DNA from 4 places in the Mesorhizobium sp. M0698 genome. Region 2 is predicted to be linked to each of the others. Evidence: predicted binding sites of a transcription regulator. Region 2 holds the regulator's gene; each other region holds the start of a gene.
The links. The regulator PhoB, encoded in region 2, activates phosphate uptake and scavenging genes when phosphate is short. The targets are predictions, from matches to a motif close to TGTCATNNANCTGTCAT.
Positions count from the first base shown of each region.

Region 1: NKI16_RS28295 (inorganic diphosphatase) is a predicted target of PhoB. The motif match lies at 2,259-2,275, and genes of this name have one in related genera.
Region 3: NKI16_RS01560 (esterase-like activity of phytase family protein) is a predicted target of PhoB. The motif match lies at 2,862-2,878, and genes of this name have one in related genera.
Region 4: ppk2 (polyphosphate kinase 2) is a predicted target of PhoB. The motif match lies at 1,753-1,769, and genes of this name have one in related genera.

Region 1 is NZ_JAMYPQ010000020.1:61,536-66,213, forward strand. It holds gene NKI16_RS28280 (hypothetical protein) at 1-143, opposite strand, end outside; gene NKI16_RS28285 (hypothetical protein) at 142-345, shown strand; gene NKI16_RS28290 (multicopper oxidase family protein) at 438-1,793, opposite strand; gene NKI16_RS28295 (inorganic diphosphatase) at 2,332-2,934, shown strand; gene NKI16_RS28300 (hypothetical protein) at 3,059-3,376, opposite strand; gene NKI16_RS28305 (hypothetical protein) at 3,661-4,227, opposite strand; gene tatB (Sec-independent protein translocase protein TatB) at 4,454-4,678, shown strand, end outside.
Region 2 is NZ_JAMYPQ010000009.1:199,072-203,749, forward strand. It holds gene pstA (phosphate ABC transporter permease PstA) at 1-213, shown strand, start outside; gene pstB (phosphate ABC transporter ATP-binding protein PstB) at 210-1,013, shown strand; gene phoU (phosphate signaling complex protein PhoU) at 1,046-1,753, shown strand; gene phoB (phosphate regulon transcriptional regulator PhoB) at 1,770-2,459, shown strand; gene NKI16_RS19845 (ROK family protein) at 2,469-3,713, opposite strand; gene xylF (D-xylose ABC transporter substrate-binding protein) at 4,000-4,678, shown strand, end outside.
Region 3 is NZ_JAMYPQ010000001.1:301,848-306,525, forward strand. It holds gene NKI16_RS01550 (MATE family efflux transporter) at 1-155, opposite strand, end outside; gene NKI16_RS01555 (L,D-transpeptidase) at 348-1,136, shown strand; gene NKI16_RS01560 (esterase-like activity of phytase family protein) at 1,283-2,761, opposite strand; gene NKI16_RS01565 (sugar phosphate isomerase/epimerase family protein) at 3,009-3,998, shown strand; gene NKI16_RS01570 (sugar ABC transporter substrate-binding protein) at 4,039-4,678, shown strand, end outside.
Region 4 is NZ_JAMYPQ010000018.1:50,324-55,001, forward strand. It holds gene NKI16_RS26850 (DUF982 domain-containing protein) at 1-228, shown strand, start outside; gene NKI16_RS26855 (hypothetical protein) at 280-438, opposite strand; gene NKI16_RS26860 (aldo/keto reductase) at 552-1,595, opposite strand; gene ppk2 (polyphosphate kinase 2) at 1,876-2,796, shown strand; gene NKI16_RS26870 (dihydrofolate reductase family protein) at 2,846-3,493, opposite strand; gene hemB (porphobilinogen synthase) at 3,895-4,678, opposite strand, start outside.

The DNA of each region.
Region 1 (4,678 bases), on a different contig from region 2:
TCCGGTCCCGACGGCAATTGCAGACAGGCGAATTCACCGTGATGGAACGTGCGGCCGTTGGCGATGCACTGACATTCTGCCCGCGCGGGCGTTGCAACAAGCGCCGCGAAAACCAGGATGCAAGAGGCATGGAACGTCCTCATGCGAAATCATAGCACGATCCGGAGCGGGCGCCAGATCGCCCAGCACGAGGTACAGCGCCGTGATGATGACGAACGCAATCGCGACGGCGGTGGCATGGGAACCGGCGTTGGCGAGCGAGCCCGGGAGGCCACTCAGCAGAGGCTCGATCAGATGCACAGATCAGCACCCGTCGCCGGCCGCTCCGGCGCCCGCGAGCAGTAGCGCCATCAGTGCGGCGAGAACTCGGACGCTCCGCCTCGCCCAATTTCGACCCTTTCACGCGCTCGGCAACGCAACCCTGGATGAGGACCGCGTCATTCCACACGCAAATAACCGGTCAGGCCGCTCTTCTGATGTTCAATGACGTGGCAATGGAATGCCCAGTTACCCGGATTGTCAGCGACCAACGCCACTTCCATCACTTCTTGCGATTTAAGAAGGGCCGTATCCGTTACAAGCGACGCAATTTTGCGCTTATCGGAGCGTAGCAGACGGAAAGACATACCGTGCAAATGGATCGGATGATCGTTCGGCGTTTCGTTGCGAAGGCGCAGAACATAGCTTTTGCCCCGTTTTAGAGCCGCGAGCGGACCAACTGGCCCCGGCGCGTCCCCTCGCCAGGCGACGCGGTTGATCGACCAGAAGGTGTAGCCGAGCGTGCCGCAAATACCCGGCGCCGGCGCATCACCATTGGGCGACCAGCCAAAGACGAAGTCCATTGTCTCGGCATCGGCAAGATCCGGCTCCGGTACGCGATTCGGCCGCAGCGGCTTGAGTTCGCCAAGCGCCCGCCCGGCGCTGGCGCCGATAGGCCGGAATCGGACGAGAACGCGAGGTCCCTTGGCTGTTCTGAGTTTCAGGCTGACAATCTCGTCTTCGCCATCAGGCACGCGGAGGGCGATATCGGCGCGCTGGCCGGGCGCGACGACAATGCCCCGAGGCGCAACAGGCTGCCGCAGCGGGTTGGCATCAAGAGCGATCACTTTGGCCGTTCCGCCATCGAGGTCATAAGTGCCGATACGGGTGACATCGGTGACTGCCAAACGCAGGCGCACAAGGCTGCCCGCCGGCAGATCGTAAATCGGGGTGACTTCCCAATTTACCGTCGAGACCGTACCCAGCGTGCCGCCGCGCGCAGCGTTGCGTGCCTTGAACAATTCGATGAACTGGCCGTCTTCGCCGAGACGGAAGTCGCGGATATTGAGCGGCAAATCCTGGTCGAAACCGGCATCTTCGTCATCTTCGACAACAAGCACGCCGGTCAGACCGCGGGCCATCTGATCGAGCGTGTTGCAATGCGGATGATACCAATAGGTGCCGGCATCCGGCGGTGTCAGAGTGTAACGGAAGCTTTCGCCCGCCGCGATAGGACGCTGGGTGAGATAAGGCACGCCGTCCATGGCATTGGCGATGCGCAATCCATGCCAGTGCACACTCGTCGCTTCATCGAGATCATTGACCACGTCTATGGAAAACGGCCTATCTCGCAATAAACGCAGAGTAGGCGGCGGCCCGCCCGCACCGAAACTCATCATCCCTTTGGTGACGGTGCCGGGCAAAATCGACCGACTGATCGCTGAAACCGGCAAGGTCAGATCGGCTGCTACGGCCCTGCCGGCAATCAGCCCGCCTGCAGCGCCGACAGCTACTGCTGCCGTGCCGCCCAGCAAGAATCCCCTGCGCGACATTCCCGACATGAAGCAGCCCTTTCAGTGGAGTATAGCGGACGTGGTGTTGTTGTGTCTTCCTTCACGAATTTCGAACCCTGGCAATGATTCAAGGTGAAGGTGGCGTAGTCTCCGAAGGACTTCAACTGAAGTTGGAGTTTCACTTGCTTTTTGATGATTGCCACACAACGTCGCACTGAACCGCGAGGCGTCTACGTGGCAGCTCTCGCCGAACGGCTTGTTGTGGGTGTAGCGTGCCCGATTGGCAGGAGTTACGACGCAAGCTATCCCCTTGCCGGAAATGGGCTCGCCTGAAATAGCACATTTGAAGCGGCCACGGTCTCTTAAACGCCCCATAAACGCAAACGCCCATAGACGCTCATCACTCGTCAGCGCTCTATTTCGGCCCATTTCTGCTCGCCGCAGGATCGGTGCAAATACGGTCATCCAATTTCAATAACGGAACCCTGTAATGCTGCCGTCACATACGGTGGCTAGGCGGATGCAGGGCGCCCTGCCCGTCCAACCTCTGGAGACAACCATGCGCGCTTTGCCGACTGTCATGGCGGTTGCGGCCCTGCTGGGCACGCAGCCTGCTTTCGCCGAATTCGTCACAGCTTTCGATTTTCCGCAGCCGAAAGACACCAGCGAGTTTTACACGGTTATCGAGATTCCGGCGGGAAGCTTCACTAAATACGAGATTGACTCAGAAACTGGCCATATCATCGTCGATCGATACCAGTCCATGCCGGTCGTCTATCCGGCCAACTACGGTTCCGTTACCAGTTCGTTGGGCGGCGACGGCGACCCGTTGGATGCGCTCGTCTTCACCCGGGAACCCGTCGTGCCCGGTGCTCTGATCAAAGTCCGCGCCATCGGCGTGCTCAACATGGTCGACGGCGGCGAAACGGATGACAAGATCATCGCTGTGCCGGCCACGGACATCGATCCGCAATATGACGGGATCAAGACCATCGATGATCTTCCGGCCATCGAACGACAGCGCATCGAGGCATTCTTTCGAGTTTACAAGCAGCTACCTGAAGGCCGCAAGGTCGTTGAGCTGAACGGCTTTGGTGGCGCCAACGTCGCCATCGACATGGTTGGCAAAGCCATTGAGAGCTACCGGAACAAGAAGGACTGACAGGATAGCAGAATCTTAACAGGAAGCTCATCCATAGGACTGGTCCCTAGCGGTGTTGGAACACCGCTAGGGTATGCATTGGCCTTGCGTCGCACTGTTGGCTGCGCGCAAGCTGCGCTTCGCTTTAGCTCCGGGCGTTTGCTGTTGATAAAGCCAAATCGTTGGCTTTATCTCCGCCTTCGCCTGGTTTCTGCTCGTCCCCGTTGACAGGCAAGCCAAACGGCGCAGTCGCCTCCGGGCATCCATCCTGAATTTTTTCCATGACGAAAATGTTGAGAACCATATCGCATTGCGCGAGTTCAGGACCTGACGGCAATTGCAGACAAGCGATTTCGCCGTGATGGAAAATGTGGCCGTTGGCGAGGCACTGGCATTCGGCCCGCGCGGGCGTTGCAGCGAGCGCCGCGAAAACCAGAATGTAAGAGGCCGTGATCGTCCTCATGCGCAAGATCATAACACGATCCGGAACTGTCGCTAGTGTGAACGCTCCACAAGTAACTCGGCGGAGAACTCGTACCGCGGGCGCTCGCGATCCCTCAATCGTCGTTCGCGTCGGTTTTTGCCCTCATTGTCCGTATTTTGTGGCCCGAATCAAAGGCACGGCCAAGCGACCAAAATGACCAGCAAATCCATCGGCATGCCGCGCCCAACGACACCTGCCAAACTGCCGGCATGCATGACGAGCAGCGTTGTTCGAACCAACGGCCGCGATGATGCGCGGCACGTTCAGGTTGAGGGAATGCGCGGGTCCTGAACGAGATAGAGCCGCGCAGTCGGCGTGAAATCAGTCACCAGGAATGAGAACGAAACCGTGCTCAGCGGATCGACCTCGCCTTTCCGGAACAGAAGATGGTCATAAGGTTCGAATTCACGACTGAATTCGGCGAAACTATCGGACCGAATTGCATCCGTTTCGCGGCGCGCCTGGTCGAACGAAAGCCCGTCGCTGGAATCGCTTGGCTGGTTGAGAATCTCCTGCAACTCGAACTCGAATTCGACCCAGGCGTGACCGCTGTTGTTGAGGGCAACGATCCTTAGGGAAATGAAACCGGTGGCATAGTTGCCGGAGGCACCGAATGGCTGAACCGGCCGGATGGCGCGTATGGTGAGGGTTACCGGGCTTGCCGACTCGAGTTCCTCGGTAATCACGACAGGATCGGCCCTTGTTCCGGCTCCCGAAGCGGCAATGATCCGGAATCCGCCGAGTTCGTCGGAAAAGGAGTAGGCGCCTGCTTCAAATATTCTGGGCCTTGTGCCATCGGCTCCAGCGAGGAGTCCGCTTGCTGCGAGCACGGTTGCGAATATCCCTACCAGACGTGCGCCTGATATTCGGGTTGACGGGTGGTGCCACATGGCTCGAAGTATGAACGACATTCCCGCGGCCGCATACTGGAATGGCTCAGGCGAGAGGGTATGATGGTTGGATTTGGCGCCGTAGGTCGAGGCATTCAACCGGATCGGCCACCGCAAACCGCGGAGAGGTTGTCGCTGCCGGCGATATGCGCGAGAGGACGTACCGATGTTCGGACTTGGCATGACCCACCTGTTGGTTATCTTCGTGGTGGCGCTGGTTGTTTTCGGCCCCGAGGAGCTTCCAAAAGTCATGCGATCGGCGGGGGCAATGATGAAGACATTCAATCGGATTGCGGGCGATTTTCGAAAACAGTTTGACGACGCTATACATCAAGCCGAGAAGGAACTCGACCTGCAGGAAACCCGCTCGATGCTTCAGAATGCGATGGAG
Region 2 (4,678 bases):
CCGCTGCTCTTCACCGCGCTCAACAACCAGTTCTGGAGCAGCAATATCAACGCGCCGATGGCCAGCCTGCCGGTGACCATCTTCCAGTTCGCTCTCAGCCCTTACGAGGAATGGCAGCAACTGGCGTGGACCGGCGCACTCATAATCACCCTGACGGTTCTGGGCTTGAGCATCCTCGCCCGCAGCCTTACCGGACGCAGAGAGGACAGATGACACAGATGTTGTCCCCAGACATGACGATGGCCGAAACGGTCGTCGAGAAGACGAAGATCGAGGTCAAGAATCTCAACTTCTACTACGGCCAGAGCAAGGCGCTGAAGGACATCAGCCTGTCACTGCCTGAGCGCAGTGTCACGGCCTTCATCGGCCCTTCGGGGTGCGGGAAATCGACGCTGCTGCGTGTGTTCAACCGCATCTATGAGCTCTACCCAAAACAGACGGCCGAGGGCCAGGTGCTGCTCGACGGCAAGAACATTCTCGACCGGTCGCAGGATCTCAACCTCCTCAGGACCAAGATCGGCATGCTGTTCCAGAAGCCGACGCCGTTCCCGATGTCGATCTACGAGAACATCGCCTTCGGCGTCAGGCTCTACGAGAACCTCGGCAAGTCCGAGATGGACGGCCGCGTCGAACAGGCGTTGAAGCGCGCCGCGCTGTGGAGCGAGGTCAAGGACAAGCTCAACGCCAGCGGCTTGAGCCTGTCCGGCGGCCAGCAGCAGCGGCTCTGTATCGCCCGCACCGTGGCCGTGAAGCCGGAAGTCATTCTGCTCGACGAACCGGCTTCGGCCCTCGACCCGCTGTCGACTGCCAAGATCGAGGAACTGATCGACGAATTGCAAGCCGACTATACGATCGTCATCGTCACCCACAACATGCAGCAGGCGGCGCGCGTGTCGCGCCAGACCGCCTTCATGTATCTGGGTGAACTGGTCGAGTTCGACCGGACCGAGAAGATCTTCACGTCGCCCCGCGAGAAGCGCACGCAGGACTACATCACTGGCCGCTTCGGCTGAGCCGTTCCGATCATGCATATGAGGACAGGACCATGGGCGAACACACAGTCGCTTCTTTCGACGAGGATCTCGAGCAGATCAGCAAGCTGATCCGCGACATGGCCGACCTCGCCGGTTCGATGGTCGGCGGGGCGACCAAGGCCCTGTTGAATTCCGACAACGTGCTGGCGCAACGCGTCGTTTCCGACGACGCCATCATGGATGCGCGTCAACGCGAACTGGACGACCGCGCCATCACCCTGATCGCCAAACGCCAGCCGATGGCCCACGATCTTCGCCATGTGGTCGGAGCGATCCGCATGGCGGGCGACCTCGAACGCATCGGCGACCTTGCCAAGAATATCGCCAAGCGCGTGAGTGCGGTCGGCCTCAGCGCCACGCCGCGGGACCTGTCGCATTCCATCGACGCGATGGCGCAGCTGGTTCTCATCCAGGTGCAGGGTGTCATCGAGGAATATGCTGCAGGCGATGCGGCCGCGTTGGCCAAGCTGCGTGCCGCCGACGAGCGCATCGACGTCAAATACACGTCCGTGTTCCGCGAGCTGTTGACCTACATGATGGAAGATCCGCGCAACATCACCGCTTGCACGCACCTGCTGTTCTGCGCCAAGAATCTGGAGCGGATCGGCGACCATGTCACCAACATCGCCGAAAATGCGTATTATGTGCTGACCGGCGAGCAATTGCCGGTCAATCGTCCGAAGCAGGACGAAACGACAATGTCCGCACCGGTGACATGATGGGGGTGCCCAGCCGATGATCGCACCACGCATAATGGTGGTGGAGGACGAGGAGCCATTGGGTGTGCTGCTCCGCTACAATCTCGAATCCGAAGGCTACCAGGTCGAGGTGGTGACACGCGGCGACGAAGCCGAGATCCGTTTGCAGGAGAATGTGCCCGACCTTTTGGTGCTCGACTGGATGATACCAGCGGTTTCCGGCATCGAGCTCTGTCGTCGGTTGCGGGTGCGCCCCGAAACCGAGCGGCTGCCGATCATCATGCTGACCGCGCGCGGCGAGGAGAGCGACCGGGTGCGCGGGCTTTCGACCGGCGCCGACGACTATCTGGTCAAACCGTTTTCGACACCGGAATTCATGGCCAGGGTCAAGGCGCTGCTGCGGCGCGCCAAGCCGGAAGTGCTGTCCAGCGTGCTGAAGGTCGGCGACATCGTGCTCGATCGCGAATCGCACAGGGTCTATCGCAAGAAGAGCGAAATCAGGCTCGGGCCGACCGAATTCCGGCTGCTCGAGTTCATGATGCGGCATCCGGGCCGTGTCTTCTCGCGCAGCCAGTTACTCGATAATGTCTGGGGCGAGACAATCTACATCGACGAACGCACCGTCGACGTGCATGTCGGGCGGCTGCGCAAAGCCGTCAACAACGGCCGGATGCCGGATGTCATCCGCACCATCCGCGGTGCCGGCTATGCGATCAGGGAAGATTGACCCGCCTGGTCAGGCTACGTTCTTTCTGACGCTGGGCCTCATTTGCGCGCCCGGCGCGAAAATCTCCTGGTCGACGAAGCTTAGCGCCCGCATCGCGCAGCCTTCGCGGATCAGCGGCAATTCGTTCGGCTCTGTATCGAAGGAGATCGAGCCCGAATGCTGGCCGCCGGCGGTCTGGGCGATTGCCTTCCGCAAGGCCGGCTCGATCAGATCGAAGGCGGCGGCACTGGCGCCGACCATCGCGACCGGTGCCGGATCGATCAGCGCGAACAGCGAGCCGAGACCGAAACCCAGCGCTTCGCCGGCCTTGCGGTAGGCCTCGCGTTCCGGCCCATCTTTCTCGCGCGCCCGGGCCGCCAGTGCTCGCATGTCGGCGTCGCTGACGTCGGCGATCGGTTCGCTTTCTTCGCTCATCTGCCTGGCGTTGCGCCAGATGGCGTAGTTGCCGGCATAGGCCTCGATGCAGCCGCGCCGCCCGCAACGGCAGAGCGCGCCGCCCGGACGATGGATCATGTGGCCAAATTCGCCACCCGAGGAATGCGTCCCGGTGAACAGTTCGCCCTTCAGCACCAGCCCCATGCCGATGCCATGCGAAAGCAGGATGGCGATGAAGTCGTCGCGATAGCGATCCGGATTGCGCCAGCGCAAAGCCACCGCCATCATGTTGCAGTCGTTCTCCACCGTTGCCGGGATGCCGAATTCGTCCTCCAGCATGTCGGCAAAGGCGATGTCGGTCTGCGGCGTGATCGGCGACCACAGCATGGCGCGTGCAGGGGAGTCGGTAATGCCCTGAATCGCCAGGGCGATGCGGGCGACACTGCGGACGTCAAGGTCTGGATCCTGCAGCCGGCGCCGGACGATGGCCATGCATTCACGGATCAGCTCGTCGCGCGGCATGGTCAGCGTGTCCAGCCGGCGCTGTTCCTCGGCGACCACCTGTCCCGTATAGTCGATAATGGCGGCCGACAGGAAATTCAGCGACAACACCACGGTCAGCACCGCCGCCGCTTCCGGGTTGAGGGCGAGGCCGACCTGCGGACGACCGCGTTTCAACGAAACGGGCTCACTTGCCTTGCTCTCGGCGAGGATGCCTTCCCGTATCAGGTCGGAAGAGATCGCCGATATGGTCGAATGACTGAGGCCGGTAGTAGCTGCGATCTCAGTACGCGATGGCTGGCCGGCCCGGCGCACCGCCGAGATCACCATCGCCCGGTTGCGCCGGCGCAAATCGTCATGGCGGATTCCGACCGACATTGTTTTGCTTTCCTCCCGGTTGCCGCGGCCGCTCATGAACCGGAAGCCGTCGGTAATGTCCGACAAATAGTGTCGGACGCAGGCAAATAGTGTCAGATGCAGGTGGCGCTGTCATCGTTTATTCCGACGCTCGAAAAAACTCGCAGAGTCATCAAAATCCATCAGAATCGATGTTGACAGCAGCCGGAGATCGGGCCAGTATTTTTTCGAGGCTCGAAAAAATTAGAGCTTCTAAGCTGGTCTTTGAGCCAATTGGTCACGCCGTACGCGGCGCAGGGAGGATATGATGAAGAAATTCACGACCGCCATTCTGGCGGGTGTCGCCATGACGCTGGCGCTGGCGTCGGTGGCGCAGGCTAAAGACAAGGTCATCGGCGTTTCCTGGTCGAACTTCCAGGAAGAGCGCTGGAAGACCGACGAGGCCGCAATGAAGGCGGCCATTGAGGCCGCAGGCGACAAGTATATTTCCGCCGACGCACAGTCCAACCCCGGCAAGCAGCTCACCGACGTCGAGAGCCTGATCTCGCAGGGCGCCAGCGCACTGATCATCCTGGCGCAGGACGCCTCGGCCATCGGGCCGGCCGTGCAGAAGGCACTGGACGAAGGCATCCCGGTCGTCGGCTATGACCGGCTGATCGAGAACAAGGACGTGTTCTATCTGACCTTCGACAACAAGGAAGTCGGCCGCATGCAGGCCCGCGAAGTCTTCAAGGTGAAGCCGGAAGGCAACTACGTCTTCATCAAGGGTTCGGGTTCCGATCCGAATGCCGATTTCCTGTTTGCCGGTTCGATGGAGGTGCTGAAGGAGGCCATTGACGGCGGCAAGATCAAGAATGTCGGCGAGGCCTATACGGACGGCTGGCTGCCGGCCAACGCTCAGAAGAACATGGAACAGTTCCTGACCGCCAACGACAACAAGGTCGATGCCGTGGTCGCCGCTAATGACGGCACTGCCGGCGGCGTCG
Region 3 (4,678 bases), on a different contig from region 2:
AGGAAACGGCCGACCCACACGGCATTTATCGAGCCGTTGAGCGACTGCAGCACATTGGAGCCGAGCACCGGCAGGGCAAACAGCAAAAGGGTGCGCGGGATAGGCCCACTGGTGAGGTCGCCGGTCTGCCGGCGCGGGGGCATGTTGTCGTCCATGGCAGGCAACTCGGCGAAGGCTTGTCTGAGTCCGCAATGATTGCCGATTTAACGGGAGAGGTCGATGCGGCGCTGTAAATTCCGCCTGGCGTGCCTTGATCTAAGCATTTCTCAAACCTTTCGGAATCGTATATTGATCCCGCACGCGTGGGGCCGCATTTTCCTGGATCTCATCGGTAAGCCGGGGGGCTCATGTCCGATATTCCGTTGTTTTTTGAGCGCCTGAACCGGCGCGCCTTTCTTGGTGCATCCGCTCTGGGCGCGGCCTCCGTGGCTCTTTCGTCGTGCACCACGACGGACGTGGCGGCGCCGCCGGTGCCCGCGGCACCAAGCGATCCGGCTCTCGGCGATGCCGCAAGCATGTATGCCGCGCGCATCGACGAGGGCTATCAACTGCCGGCAATTCCGGTAGCCAAGGTCGATCCGAAATTCGTGCGTCAAATCGTGGCCGACCCGACTGGAGAAAAACCCGGCACGATCGTCGTCGATACTTCCGAGCACTTCCTCTATCTGGTGCGCGACGGCGGCAAGGCAATTCGCTATGGCGTCAGCCTCGGCAAGGCCGGTTTCGGATGGACCGGCAGCGCCGTGGTTCAGGCGAGAAAGAAGTGGCCGGTCTGGACGCCGCCGCCGGAAATGATCCAACGCCGGCCGGAACTGGCGAAATACAAGGACGGCATGCCGCCCGGCCCGCAGAGCCCGCTTGGTGCCCGCGCGCTGTATCTCTTCCGTGACGGCAAGGACACGATGTACAGGCTGCACGGCACGCCGGAGTGGGATTCCATCGGGAAGAACGCTTCCTCCGGCTGTGTGCGCTTCATGAATCAGGACATTATCGACCTCTACAGCCGCGTCGATGGCGTCGTGCCGGTCTTCGTGCGCCCGAACCTGTCGGCCGCCGGGAAGATCGCCGCCGTGTCAAACAGGACGGCCGAGCCGATCGATGCAGGCGTGCCAAGGGACGCGGAGATGTTGAGGTAAGTGCCTTCGACTGGATCGTCAGTCGCAGGTTTTGCGATGCTTAGGACACCGTCTTTTCGCGGGCGAGCCGCAACTGAAGGGGCACGACCGTTCAATCGCGCCAGCTCAGGCGGACGCGTTCGGCGCCTCCGCCTGTATGGCTGCCGCTACTTCCCGGTGAGGCCTGGGAGCGTGACCTGATAGACCAGGAACATGGTGTCGACATCGGCGCCATCCTCGGCCTTGTAGGCCGCGCCGACCTGGAAGCCGTCCTGCGTGAGGAAGTCATTGTCATTGGCGACGAACAGGAAATAGTCGTCGGGCAGCTTTGGATCGAGGACGCTCACCACCGACATCGCCTCCCATTTCTCCGAAAGGTTGTTGCGGTCGTTGGGCGCGCCATTGTGCAACCCGAAGCGGCCGAGCTCGCTCTTGTCGTTGATGTCGATGAACGGCGTCAGCTTGGCCGGCGTCACCGATGGATCGAGCTCACCCTTGGGCGCCAGCGGCTTGTCCTTGTCGAACTCTGTGCCGGCGATGTCGGTTGCCGCCGACACATCGACGACGCTGATCTCGCGATGGAGCGAGGTGTCGCCCTTCAGCCCCTGGCCGTTGCCGCTGTCGCGCGCCAGCATCAGGAAGGTCTTGTCCGACAGCGCCACGATTTCACTCTGCGCGGCGATCTTGGTTTTGCCCTTGGCATCGGTGAACACCGGCAGCGGCACGACATATTCATGCGCGAGCTTGAGCTGGCCGGGATCCGAGGCATCGTAGACCAGCACGCGCGTGTTCTGGCGCGTCGAGGCGGAATCGCCGCCATCCTGCCTTGGGGCCGACTGCAGCACGGCAATCAGGAACTTCCCGTCCGGCGTCAGCGCCATGCCTTCGAGGCCCTGGTTGTTCTGACGGCCGGTTTCGGGATCCTTCGGATCTGGGTCTGCCGCGCCAGGTCCCGGATTGTTGGAAGCAAAGTTTGGCGTCCCGTGACGCATCGGGACAAGCGCCGCCGGCGGCTGCGTTGCCGACATCAGACGCCCATCGGCGGAGAAGCGGTAGATGTTCGGACCGTATTCGTCCGAGATGAACATCGTGCCGTCGGGCAGCCGTGCGATCGCTTCGTTATCGAGCGCGAGCTTGCCGTTGGCTTCGGGCAGGATCGGCATGTCGTCGGTCGCGGCACGCACGCCGGTGAGCGGATCGAGCCCGGTTGCGTCGGCGCCCTTGTCGTCGGTCAAAAGCATGGTGTCGGCAAGCGTCGCCCTGAGGCCCGACTGTTCCTGGCCGGCGGCTGGCACTGCACCCGGCGTGATCGGAGCGAACTCGATGGCAATCGTGTTGAGGCGCGGCCGGTAGTCGGTAGTACCGACGACATTGTAGCCGCGATCCGGCAACAGCCACAACGAGCCCTTGTAGCCGTCGGCGCCATGCGTCCAGCCGGCAGCATCGATCGACATGCCTGAGCCGGAGCCAAACGTCTCGCCGAACTTGTCCTTCTGGCTGGCCGGGATGCGGCCGACGCCGACCAGGCCCTTGTTGACGAAGCTGACGCCGCCGACGGTCGCGGAGTTTTCTGCCAGGGCCGGAGTCAAGGCGGTGAACATCGCCAGCGCGACAGCGAGGGACGCGGTTCGGTGCAGGTTTTTCATGGATATCCTCTTTGAGACAAAGCTGCCGGGGCCCGAAAAAGCGCCGCGTCGCATCGAGGATGCCGCGAAAGCCTTCGGAGAAGCGATCTAGGACGCGAACATGATACTTGCGTGACAGTGCCGCGCTTGCTTTGACCCTTGTGGTCGCAACTGGCCTGGACATGCGAATCCGTCGCCGCCGAGAGTGCAATTAACAACTTTACAAATTATCGTTCTTATGTGAAGTTATGACGATGAAAGGCCACCGATGACAGTCTGTCGTTTCGCCACCCGCCTCAATTCCTTTGCCTCGCGGCCACAGGCCGAGTGGCCCGATCTTGTCGGCAAACCGTCCATGCTGCAAATGGCGGCACGTGCGGCGAAGGTTGCGGAGTTGACCGATCTCGACCTCAACTTTCCCGACCATGTCGATGAAAAGCCTGCGGAAATGGCGCGCAAACTCCGCGATCTCGGGCTTTCCATCAATGGTTTCGCCATGCGCTACTACTCCAACCCGGCCTTCAAGCTCGGCGCCTTCACCAATCCGGATCCGGCCGTTCGCCGCGAGGCCATCGACATGACCAAGGCCGGGATCGACGCCGCGCGCGAGGCTGGCGCCAGCCTGATGACGCTGTGGCTCGGGCAGGATGGCTTCGATTATGCTTTCCAGGCCGATTATGCGACGCTCTGGCAACACGAAATCGATGGAATTCGTGAAGTTGCGGCGCATGACCCCGATTGCCAGATCAGCCTTGAATACAAACCCAACGAGCCGCGCTCCTACAGCCTGATGCCCGATGCGGCGACGACGTTGCTGGCGATCCGCGAGATCGGCCTGCCCAATCTCGGCGTGACGCTCGATTTCGCCCATGTGCTCTACGCCGACGAGCAGCCGGCTTTCGCCGCTGCGCTCGTGGCACGGCACAGCAAGCTGCTCGGCGTGCACCTCAACGATGGCTATGCCAAGCGCGACGACGGCTTGATGGTCGGGGCCGTGCATACGCTGCAGACGATCGAGCTGCTGCGCCAGATCCGCCGCAACGGCTACGCCGGCGCCATCTACTTCGACACGTTTCCCGATATGACCGGGCTCGACCCGGTCCACGAATGCGAAGTCAACATCGCGACTGTCAAGCGCATGCTGCGCGTCGTCGATCGGCTGGACGGGGACAACCGCATGTTAGCCGCCGTCGACCGTCAGGACGCGATCGCGTCGCAAGCCATTATCCAGGAAGCCATGCTCGGCCCGGACAGCTGAGGCCCGGCCGCATATTCCGTTCAACAAGGGAGGAAGGACCATGAAATTTCTGCTTGCCACCGCTACCGCTGGCCTGATGGCGCTGTCCATCGGCTCGGTGTTTTCCGCAGACCTCGCGCCGCTCAATTCCGACACCGAGAAGGATCGCATCGACTGGTCGCAGCTCGAGGCCAAGTTCGGGGCCTTCCCCAAGCTGCCCGAGGGTACCAAGGCGGGTGCGGTCTCCAAGACGCTGACCAATGAATACTGGCGCTCGCTGGGAGAGGGCTACAAGTCGTTCGGCGACCGCACCGGCGTGCCCGTCGTCTACCAGGCGGCGCAGAGCGAGGGCGACCAGCTCGGCCAGCTCACCATCGCCGAAGGCCTGGTCACGCAAGGCTACAACGTGCTGCTCGTTTCGCCGCAGACCGACTCCAACCTGCAGCCGATCATGGAACAGGCCAAGGCAGCCAATGTGCCGGTGGTCAACGTCAACGACGCGGTCATCCCGCAGGCCGAGCACTATGTCGGCAATGTCCAGCGCGACAACGGCGTGCGCGTCGCCAAATGGTTCATCAAGAACCGGCCGGATGGCGGCAAGGTCGCCATCGTCGAAGGCCAGGCCGGCGTCTACGCCGCCGTCCAGCGCACCGACGGCTTCAAGACCACCATCACCGAAGCCGGCAAGTTCGACGTCGTCG
Region 4 (4,678 bases), on a different contig from region 2:
ACCGTCAAGGGCGCGGCGGGAAGCAATCAGCTCTTGCGTACGGCCCGCGAGGCTTCCGACTACCTCCTCAACAATTGGCCCGGCAAGCGCAGCCCCAAGCACCGCGAAGCGTTGCAAGCCTGTCATGATGCGCTGGCCGGCGACAAGCCGGCCATGAACGCAAGACGGGCCTTCATTGCCGCCGCTCGTGAAGTGAACGTCTTCGTCAGCGACAAGGCGCCCGCCTGAGGCATAGCGGGATTTGACCGAGGCGCGGACCGCCTGACAGGCCGGGCGTCATCACTCGGCCGTTTCGGTTTTGGTTTGGGACTCTCTCTCGCCCTCGGGCTTCGATCGCTCCTTGGCTGCGACCTTGGCAGCCTGCTTTTCCGCCTTCTTGGCAGCCTTCTGCCGGTCGCGTTCCTTGCGTTCCTGACCGTAGTTCGGTGCTCGTGCCATATCGTTTCCTTTCATTGTGCTTGGCCTTTGCCTAGGAGCATTGGACCGCAAACACAACAGCGCAAGGCACGATCGGGCTCCATATCTCCGCGCAGTCCGGAGAGCCCGGCTTTTCAGGCGCCGTCGCGGTCGAGGACGAGATCGGCCGGACCGAACCGGTCCTTTGCGGTGAACTGCTGGTGCCAGTAGGGATAGAGCACGGGCGGCCTGCTGACCGCATCGAGGCGTGTGCGCTCCTCATCGCCAAGCACCAGGCTTGCAGCGGCGATATTGTCTTTGAAATGCGCTTCGGTTCGTCCGCCGATCACCAACGAGCTGACGGCGGGCCGGCCGAGTAGCCAGGCAAGCGCCACCTGCGCTGCCGACACGCCGTGGTTTTTGCCGATATCGATCAGCACGTCGACGATCCGCCACAGCCGGTCCTCGTCGCGGATCGGCGGTTCCGACCAGCCGCTGAGCTGGCGGGCGGTCGGCTGGTCACGGTGGTATTTGCCGGACAGCAACCCGCCGGCAAGCGGGCTCCAGACCAGCACGCCGAGCCCCTGGTCGACCGAGATCGGCAACAATTCATACTCGGCCTCGCGCGCTTCCAGCGTGTAGTGGATCTGCTGGGTGACGAAGCGCGGCTGGTGATGATGATCGCTGATGCCAAGCCCCTTCATCACCTGCCAGCCGGAATAATTGGAACAGCCGACATAGCGGACCTTGCCCTGCGCGACCAGCGTGTCGAGCGCGGCGATGGTTTCCTCGAGCGGTGTCAGGCCATCCCACTCGTGCAGGAAATAGATGTCGATGACATCCGTCCTGAGCCGCTTAAGGCTCCTTTCGCATTCGCGGACCAAATGGTAGCGCGACAGGCCTTCATCATTGGGGCCTTTGCCGATCCGCATGCGCGCCTTGGAGGCGATCAACACGTCGCCCTTGCGCTTGCCGCCGAGCGCCTCGCCGATGATCTCTTCCGACACCCCGTTCGAATAGACGTTGGCGGTGTCGATGACATTGACGCCGGCATCGATGCAAAGGTCGATCATCCGACGCGCCTCGTCGAGGTCGGTCTTGCCAACCGCCGAAAACGCGCCGCCGCCGCCGAATGTCATGGTGCCCATTGTCAGGGTCGAAACCTTCAGCCCGGAACGGCCGAGAGTGCGGTATTCCATGTCGTATCCTCACGATTTATCGGGAAAGGGCGTTGCAAACGACAGCCCCTCAGTGAACCGGGCATTTGTAGGATAATTCGTTCCGCTTGTCGCCCGCCCCGCAGGGCAAGCTCGATCACATCTTGCGGATTGAACGCATAGCCAGCGCAGTAGTGGCTGCAATAAAACCGTCATTGCCGGCCTATACTAACATCGGTCCAGCGCTTCGATTTCCGGCCGCCGGGCCGGGCGGCAGAGCGCCTGACAGCGGCCGGCAAGGCCTGTAAGCGGAGCAGCGCAAATGACCGAGATAAAACAGAATTCCCCGGCCAGGGACTGGCTGGAAGCGGAACTCGCCGACACGCTCGACGAAGATTATGAGCTGGAAATCTCGGAGCCGGCGCTGTCGATGGAGATCGCCAAGATCTACAAGAATGCGCATCCGCCATCGATCGACCGCCTGCAGTATTTTCGCAATCTCATCACGCTGCAATCCGAATTGATCAAGCTACAATCCTGGGTCGCCTATCACAAGAAGAAGCTCGTCGTGGTCTTCGAGGGCCGCGACTCGGCGGGCAAGGGTGGTGTTATCAAGCGCATCACCCAGAGGCTTAATCCGCGCATCTGCCGCGTCGCAGCACTTCCGGCGCCGACCGAGCGCGAGAAGTCGCAATGGTATTTCCAGCGCTACGTTCCTCATCTGCCGGCCGGCGGCGAGATCGTGCTGTTCGACCGCTCCTGGTACAACCGCTCGGGCGTCGAGCGGGTAATGGGCTTTGCCCAGCCGGATCAGGTCGAGGAGTTCTTCCGCGACGTTCCGGATTTCGAACGCATGCTGGTCCGCTCAGGCATTACGCTTGTCAAATACTGGTTTTCGATCACTGACGAGGAGCAGCAGATGCGCTTTTTGATGCGCATCCATGACCCGATGAAGCAATGGAAACTGTCGCCGATGGACCTCCAGTCGCGCGTGCGCTGGGAGCAGTACACCAAGGCCAAGGAAGAAACGTTCGCCCGCACCAATATCCCGGAAGCCCTGTGGTTCATCGTCGAGGGCAACGACAAGAAGCGGGCACGGCTGAACTGCATCGACCATCTCCTCAAGCAGATGCCCTATGAGGAGGTGCCGCACGAAGAGATCACACTGCCGGAGCGCGTCTTCAATCCCGAATACGAGCGCCAGGTACTGCCGCGCGAACTGTATGTGCCGGAGAAGTACTGACTAAAGCGGCGAGGAAGGCGGCGCCTCCATGGCGGCGCCCTGCAACAAGCTAGGTGCGCTCGATGATGACATGCGTGGCCTTCGGCGTCGCGACCTGCTCGCTGCAGCGATAGCCGAGCTTGGGCATGTCGATGCCGGCAAAAAGGCTCTCGCCGGCGCCTAGCAGGACCGGTGAGATCGCCAGATGCATTTCGTCGATGAGCTTTTCCTTGAGATATTGCCGGATCGTAGAAACGCCACCGCCCAGCCGTACATCCTTGCCGTCAACCACTGCTTTCGCCTTCTCCAGCGCTGAGTGGATGCCGTCGGTCACGAAATAGAAGGTCGTGCCGCCCTCCATGACAATGGGATCACGTGGATGGTGCGTGAGCACGAAGACCGGCACATGGTAGGGCGGGTTGTCACCCCACCAGCCTTTCCAGCTGTCATCCGGCCATTCGCCGCGGATCGGCCCAAACATGTTGCGGCCCAGGATCCACGCGCCGATATTTTTGAAGCTGCGCGCGGCGAACGCCTCGTCAGTGTCCGTGGTCCCGCCATCCTTGCCGAGGACCATCTTGCGGAAGGTGCGGGTGCCGAACATCCATTCGTGCAGGGCTTCCCCGCCAACACCCAGCGGGTTCTTCAGGTCTTGGTCGGGACCGGCGCCGAAGCCGTCGATCGACAAGGTGAAAGCGCTGACGCGAAGTTTGGACATGAGAGCCTCCTCGATAACCAATTGTGAGATGCAAGCAGTTATCGGGGTAGCTTAACTGATTGCATTTTGCAAGCGGTATTTTGAATCGCCGGCGGGGCAATCGCTTCCAAATCATGTTGGAATAACTAATCTCAATGTCGGCGCCGCCCGTCATCCGCCTGCCGGCAGCTTCTCCCCGTATAGTGACGGGGAGAAGGGGCTGGCCGCAACGTCGATGTTTTTGCAACGCTGGAGATTGGTGAAATCTTTTACGAACGCGTCTTTCTCCCTGCCACTTTACGGGGAGAAAATGCCCGGCAGGGCAACGAGGGGCAGCGTAAACTTGAAGCGATGTCCTGCGGCGTTCCATGTCGCGCTTTGAACGAACGAACACTGCTCGATGTAGACGCTACAAAGGCGCATCACCCCTTGAGCATCGCCGCCACTTCGGGCGCAAAGTAGGTGAGAATCCCGTCGCAGCCGGCGCGCTTGAAGGCGAGCAGCGATTCCAGCATCGCCTTTTCGCCGTCGATCCAGCCATTGGCGGCGGCGGCCCTGATCATCGAATATTCGCCCGAGACCTGATAGGCGAAGGTCGGCATCTGCAACTCGTCCTTCAGCCGCCGGATGATGTCGAGATAGGGCAGGCCGGGCTTGACCATCAGCATGTCGGCGCCCTCGGCGAGATCCTGCTCGGCCTCGCGCACCGCTTCGTCGGAATTGGCGTGATCGATATAATAGGTCTTCTTGTCGCCCTTGAGCAGGCCGGCGGTGCCGACCGCCTCACGATAGGGGCCGTAAAAAGCGGATGCGAACTTGGTCGCATAGGACATGATCGCTACATCCTGAAACCCATTGGCGTCGAGCGCATCGCGGATGGCACCGATACGGCCGTCCATCATGTCCGAGGGGGCAATGATGTCGGCCCCCGCCGCCGCCTGGATGACGGCCGCCGCCGTCACTTGCTCCACCGTTTCATCATTGACGATAATGCCTTCGCGCAAGATGCCGTCATGGCCATGCGAGGTGAACGGGTCAAGCGCGGCGTCGGTGATGATGCCGATCTCCGGCACTGCGTGCTTGATGGCGCGGGTGGCGCGGTTGATGATGTTTTCCGGATCGAGGATGTGCGAACCGGTCTGATCGCGCAGGCCGAGCTCCACATTGGGGAAAGTGGCGATCGCCGGAATGCCAAGCTTGGCCGCG